3 regions of the Exiguobacterium sp. E4787 genome follow, and region 1 is predicted to be linked to each of the others. Evidence: riboswitches for the same ligand, from Rfam matches in the RefSeq annotation. Region 1 holds a riboswitch; each other region holds the start of a gene.
What was found. Region 1 has a riboswitch for thiamine pyrophosphate ahead of tenA (thiaminase II). Riboswitches for the same ligand answer to the same signal wherever they lie in the genome.
Positions count from the first base shown of each region.

Region 2: another riboswitch for thiamine pyrophosphate. It lies ahead of KNP80_RS00120 (YkoF family thiamine/hydroxymethylpyrimidine-binding protein); the one in region 1 lies ahead of tenA (thiaminase II).
Region 3: another riboswitch for thiamine pyrophosphate. It lies ahead of thiT (energy-coupled thiamine transporter ThiT); the one in region 1 lies ahead of tenA (thiaminase II).

Region 1 is NZ_JACSLY010000003.1:139,274-141,540, forward strand. It holds gene thiM (hydroxyethylthiazole kinase) at 1-591, opposite strand, end outside; gene tenA (thiaminase II) at 588-1,262, opposite strand; TPP riboswitch at 1,344-1,448, opposite strand; gene pelG (exopolysaccharide Pel transporter PelG) at 1,510-2,267, opposite strand, start outside.
Region 2 is NZ_JACSLY010000001.1:20,049-22,315, forward strand. It holds gene KNP80_RS00115 (ECF transporter S component) at 1-529, opposite strand, end outside; gene KNP80_RS00120 (YkoF family thiamine/hydroxymethylpyrimidine-binding protein) at 522-1,115, opposite strand; TPP riboswitch at 1,198-1,298, opposite strand; gene KNP80_RS00125 (GTP-binding protein) at 1,360-2,267, opposite strand, start outside.
Region 3 is NZ_JACSLY010000002.1:247,238-249,504, forward strand. It holds gene KNP80_RS03780 (thiamine diphosphokinase) at 1-526, opposite strand, end outside; gene thiT (energy-coupled thiamine transporter ThiT) at 526-1,098, opposite strand; TPP riboswitch at 1,175-1,275, opposite strand; gene rpe (ribulose-phosphate 3-epimerase) at 1,295-1,951, opposite strand; gene rsgA (ribosome small subunit-dependent GTPase A) at 1,953-2,267, opposite strand, start outside.

The DNA of each region.
Region 1 (2,267 bases):
CGCACTGAGTAAACAACCGGTCCCTGTCGTCCGGGCCATCGCGCCAGTACCGCCTTTAATTTCAATCGTCACGTCCCCGTCGCTGACGACATCCGTTTCTCCGGTCACGGCAACGACACAGGTGTAGCGTCGTGCCGCCTCACGCGCGATTTGATTCAAATCGTCTCGCGTTTCACCGGCGTCCACACCGCGCGCCGCCGCGTCGAGACCAATCAATGTCGCGATTTCTCCGGCATTCCCACGAATGACCGTCACGCGGACATGTTGCAGAATCGCTTTGGCGACGTCGCGCCGGAATGAGGTCGCCCCGACCCCGACCGGATCGAAGACGACTGGACGACCCGCTTGATTCGCCGCCTGCCCGGCTCGAATCATCGTACGTTCCGTCATTGCATCGAGCGTGCCGATATTAAGCACGAGCGCATCGCTCACGGATGCCATCTCGGCCACTTCTTCGACCGCAGATGCCATGACCGGGGCCGCACCGATGGCGAGCAACCCGTCCGCTGAAAAGTTGGCGACGACGATATTCGTGATGTTGTGGATGAGTGGCCGTTCGGCTCTGACTTTGTCCCATAAGTCGCGCTTCATCGTGTTACCCCCGCCGGTAAATCCCACGACTCGAGCGTCCACGCCATCTCCCAAAACGCGTGTTCATAATAACAACTCTTCAAGAACAGCTGCTGATACCGGAATCGCTCTTCCGCGGTCGCCTGTCCGGCGAGCACGTCGAGCCGTTCAATCTGTTCCTCGACGAGGTCGCGGAACCATTCCGACCCGTACGTCGCAATCCACGTCGTATAAATCGGATGATCGGGTGTCGCGTCTTTCAATCGCTCCCCGATCTCATAATAGACCCAGTAGCAAGGCAAGATTGACGCGAGCACGTCGCCGAGCGTCGGCCCAGCCTGTTGCATATGCATCGCATAGGCGTAAGCCGTCGGGGCCGGTTCGAACGTCGCCCACTCCGCCTCCGTCACGTCGAGCAACGTGAAAAACTCACGATGCAGCGCATGCTCCGCTTCAATCGTGTGAAGGGCGTGCGTCAAAAAACGGCTCGCCACTTCCATATTCGGGGCGAGCGTCGCGCCTTTCGCCTGTACTTTCGAAAACTGATTCAAATAATACGAGTCTTGCATGACGTAATGCCGAAATTTCGCCTCGTCGAGTTCACCCGTTCCGAGTTCGCGGACGAACGGGTGATCAAAACTGGCTTGAAACAAAGCATCTGCCTCTTGTCGTAGATGTGCGGTGAATGTCATGTGTTCTCCTCCTTTGTGATTAAAAAAGACGCCGCCTCCCATAACGGAAGCGGCGTCGGATTTACACAAAGTGTACGAGAACAATCGGTTCGCCCACTTCCCTACGCTAGCGTGAACTAGATCAGGTTCAAAGGGTCTGGACCTCGTCCATCTCAGCCGCGTCACGCGACTCCCCTAGTGGTAAACATTATGAAATTCGGTCGTCTACGACCACATCATATCAGTCTTTCCCTGTACTGAAAACCCTTTATCGCGAAAAGCGCCGGTTCAACAACGTTCCCATTTGCGAGAACCGCTCGGTGCCGAGCTTGCGCCGGTTCGACGCGGCGAACACGTAATAATCGACTTTGCCCATGTAATAAATCAAACGCAGGCCGGCCAAGAAGAACGTGATCGTCGTGCTGACGGCAAAGCCGACACCGTACCAATCGATGCCTCGCGGCAAGAGCAGTAACGTGAACAACGCGTTCAACGTGAAGAACGAGATGTTGACGAACAACGCCCCGCGCCGGTCCTCGAAATAGAGCAATAACAGCGTCAAGATGAGAATCATCGCATTCGCGAACGCCGCGAGCGTCGTCATCCGAAAGATTTGACCAATCTCATCCGGGACGCCGATCCAACTGACGAACGCGCCCGCCATCAGGATGGCGAACAGCGTCACGACGCCTTGGCTCCGCGCGAGTCGAATCAACTCATTTTTCAATACGGACGTCATCGTCTGTTTCGCCTTCTCGATTTGATGGAGTGCCCCGCCGTAGTTGATCAATCCATAAAACGTACGGTAGCGCTCATAAAATCGGGTCTCGACGGCGACGACGAACAACAGTTGCGTCGGGATAATCGTCAAGTACGACCAAAAGATGGCCGTATCATAATACGGGTTGAACAGGAACGAGTCCGCGATGATGACACGTCCTTCACCGAACCAGATGATGAAATTCGTGACCCAAATCCCGAGCACGTACAACACGCCGATGGCGAACAAGTCCGGATAGCGGTCGA
Region 2 (2,267 bases), on a different contig from region 1:
CACCCGTACGAAGCAACAAGTCGCTCAAAATCTTACCTCCCAGACCGGCAATGAGCATTCCGCTTGTCGCACGTAACGCGAACATCGTCGCTACGTATGTCGGACTGAGGGCAACGAGTCCACCCATGACATACGTATACGCGAAACTCGTCGCAGCTGCACCAAATCCGGCCAGCATGAGCACCCAAAGGTCATATCGCTTGTAGCCCGTGACCGCAAACGCCGCTTCAGCACCAAGTCCTTGAATGATCCCGACTAAAATAATACGAGGTCCAATCGCGTTACCAATCATCATCTCAATCGTCGCCGCAAGCACTTCTGACAAAAATGCTGCGCCAGGTCGGCGGATGATATAAGCCGCAATAATCGAGACGATGAACCAAATCCCAAAAATCCATTCGTACGCGATTGGTCCAATCAAGCCTGCCCATAGATTCCCGACATGGACGAACGCCAAATAGACGACAGCGAATACGACCGATAAAATGGCCAACAAGACGATTTCTTTTAACTTCCACGACTTAAGCATGCTGCTGTCCCTCGTGTGACGGGCTGTTCACGCTGAACGTGACCGTCATGACGACATGGCTCGTCTTCGCACGGACGCGGTCGAACGTCGCCTCGTAAAATGAAAACACCGGTTCGATGTCGCCGTGAATACCCGAGGCATAATGCATCGAGTCATTGAAAACGCCACGCTCTTTCGCAAACGCAATTTCTTCGTAGATGATGTCCATATACTTCGGGTCCCCGAGCGGATAGAGTGCAAATTGTGAAGATACGTACTGCGAGCCCGCCGTGCCATTCCCCGGCTCAGTCGTCACGTCGAGCAGATTGTCTCCTGCCGTGTCGCCTGGGCAGCCGACCGAGAACGTCCCGCTCATCGACACATGTTCTCCTGTCTTCGTCGCATGTGACAGGACGGCTTTGGCCACATCGAACACATGCTCACTTCGTCCACGGATGACCGTCGAGACGTCGTCGGTATGTCGCCAGACGTTTTGCAAGTTCGTCTCCTTCAATGCCCCTTTGATGACACTCACAAAATCAGACGTCATTGGGCTCAGCGTAAAGCGGAATCCGACGATCGGACTCCTTTCACATTGATTGTTCATGTTCTATTCCCCCTTAATTGTATGTACACAAAAAAGCCGCATCCATGAGAATGCGGCCACTCGTCCAATTTACAAATCCATTAGAAAAAGTGCCACACTTCCTCACGCCGGTATTACCCGGATCGAGTCATAAGGGATTGGAGCCATGCTCACATCTCAGCCGAAGCACCCCTAGTGTAGTCCAATGTATGCGGTTGTCTATGCAACGAAAAGTATAGACGACCACTCCGGATTTGTAAACGGTTTATGTGAAAGTCACGATACCGTTCCCCGGAAGCGTATCTTGCAACGTCGTCCAATCGAGGGTCATCTCCTCGTCTGTCAACAGACACGCGTCGAGTCCGGCCTCGATGACCGAACGCTCCATCCGCTGCCCAATCAAGACGAGCTCCGTCTGACGGTCCCCGTACGGCTCGACGTAATCGGCGGCGAGCTCGGGTTCTGCTGCGAACATAAGACGACGCTCTTCCTTCGGCAGCGTCGCGAGCCAACGTCCTGCGTGTTCAAGCGTCGAGGCGTACCCCGCTTGCGAGAACAGGCAGGCGAGGTCGTTTCGAGAAGCAATCCATAAGAACCCTTTGGCGCGGACGACTTGTTCCGGGAACGCCTCGATCCACGCATGAAGCCGCTCCGGGTGGAACGGACGGCGTCGACGATAGACGAACGAGCTGATGCCGTACTCTTCTGTCTCCGGCGTATGTACTTCCGCCTCAAGCTCGTGAATCCAGCCGGCGGCATGCATCGCCTGCTCGAAATTGAACAGATTGACGTCTAACAGCTCGGTCAATTCTACGTTCGCAAGGACCGACGTCAACAGTTTGGCGGTAGGATTGAGCGCCTTTAACAGCCCGGCCATCTCGTCGACTTCCGTCTCTGTCACGCGGTCCGCCTTGTTCAAGACGATGATGTCCGCGAACTCGATTTGATCGACGAGCAGATCGACGACTTCACGGACGTCCGTCTCATCGATGGCCTGCTTGCGTTCATGGAGTGACTCGCCCGAGTTAAAATCTTTCAAGAATCGATATGCATCGACGACGGTCACCATCGCATCGATATAGACGCGGCTCGTTAAATCGATCCCGAGGGCGTCATCGGCGTATGTAAACGTTTGAGCGACCGGAATCGGTTCTGAGATGCCGGATGATTCGA
Region 3 (2,267 bases), on a different contig from region 1:
CGTCCCATTCGTTCGAGATGGTGAGCGCCTCATGGCTGACGACATCGTGACGGTCGAGCGGATATTTGACGCCGCGGATGGTCACGTTCGCCTGCTTCCATGGGATGAGCGACAAATAGTGACCGTCTTGACGCGGGAGTTCATAGCGTCCCGACCCGACGAGTCGTACCGTCTGCCCTGCCGTGACGAGACGCATCTCCGGATACGCCTCGAGCAGACCGATATTGCTGAGCGTCATATCGAGCCGGCCGCCGAGCGCGCCGTATACGAGCATCTCAGTCGCGCCATGCCCCCGTGCCGCCTCGAGAGCGATCTCGAGGTCGGTCACATCTTTCTCAGATGGATAACGGACGGCGTCGATCGGCACTTCGCCCGTGAAGGAGTCGAAATCGCCGACGACGAGATCTGGGTTCAGCCCGTGGTTCAACAGTGTCTCGTACCCCCCATCGACGCCGATGATGTAATCGACGTCACGCGGGAGTCCCGAGATTGGTTCCGGGCTGGCCGCCACAATCAACACCCGCATTAGCGGACGTCCCGGGTCGCGAGCGTCGCGAAGCGCGGCGCCGAGACGAACAAGAGGACGAGGACGACGGCCGACACGAGGAAGGACGGGAGCATGTACGTCATGTTATAGGCGAACGAGTAGGCGACGACCGGACCTTCCGCGTATTCGGCGAAGAAGACGATCCCCGACAAGACGTGGGCGCCGTAACGAAGCAGTGAGCCGAGGAGCGCGCCGAGCACCAAATAGACGACGAGCGTCTTTTTTGCCTCATCTTTGGCGGCTCGTTTCACTTGACCCGCGAACAGTCCCGCCATACCGACGACACCGTAAGCGAACGTGTAGTCGAGCAGGAACTGGACCGGCGTGAAGATGTAGGCCCCGAACAGCAATTGCAGCGTTCCGACGAGTGCACCGGTCGCAAGTCCGCCTTTCAAGCCGTGACGATACGCCATCACGAAAATCGGCAACATCGCCAAGCTGATTGACCCGCCTTGCGGCATCCGGAACGGGATGAGCAAATCAAAAATCAAACCGAGTGCGGCGAACAATGAGATTTCAATGAGCGCCTGTAATTTTAAACGTTGTTTCATCTATTTCCCTCCTTAAATTATGAGCGAACGACAAAAAGCAGCATGACGTAAACGCCATGCTGCTATCGAGTAGCAACGTGCATTTTCGCCACATCCCTACGTCCGTGTGAACGGAACAGGTTCAAAGGGTTAGCGTATGCCTCTCAGCCACAGAATGTGACACCCCTTGCGACAATATTTGTTGTTCTATGGACGATTATACACGAGATGCGTTGCGAATGCTATCGATTGCGTCTTTATAGCTCGGCTCGTTATAGATGGCCGAGCCGGCCACGAGCACGTCAGCACCGGCATCGATACATAATTTCGCCGTCTCCGCGTTGACGCCGCCGTCAATCTCGATTTCAAAGTCGAGACGGCGCGCTTGGCGCATCTCGTTCAACGCCGCGATTTTCGGCACGACCGATTCGATGAACTTCTGACCCCCAAAGCCAGGGTTCACCGTCATGAGAAGGACCATGTCGACGTCACCGAGCACGTGTTCAATCAACGATAGCGGCGTATGCGGGTTGAGAACGACGCCACACTTGGCTCCGGCCGCCTTAATTTGTTGAAGCACGCGATGCAAATGGTTCGTCGCTTCAACGTGAACTGTGACGATATCCGCTCCCGCTTTGATGAAGTCTTCGACGAAGCGCTCCGGCTGGTCGATCATTAAATGGACGTCGAGTACCATGTCCGACTTCTTCCGTAAGCTTGCGAGTACCGGGAGACCAATCGAGATGTTCGGGACGAATTGACCGTCCATGACATCAAAATGGATATAATCCGCGCCGGCTTCTTGGACCGCCTTCACTTCTGCCTCTAGGTTGGCGAAGTCCGCCGCTAAAATTGATGGTGCAATTTTAATCATGTCAGTACCTCCGTTGTCTATCGTTTAACTCTGCCATAAACGTAACATAATTCTCGTAACGGGTGGAAGCGATTTCTCCCGCCTCGACGGCCGCTTTGACGGCACAACCCGGTTCGTTCAAATGGGCACAGCCCCGGAATTTGCAGTCGTCATGCCGTTCGACAAACTCAGGGAAGCACCAGCGCATCTCCTCGACTGCGAGTTCTTCTGGGAACTCGAGGCTCGAGAAACCAGGCGTGTCAGCGACGAGCCCGTCAGCGAGCGTGATGAGCGTGACGTGACGCGTCGTGTGCTTGCCTCGGCCGAGCGACTTCGA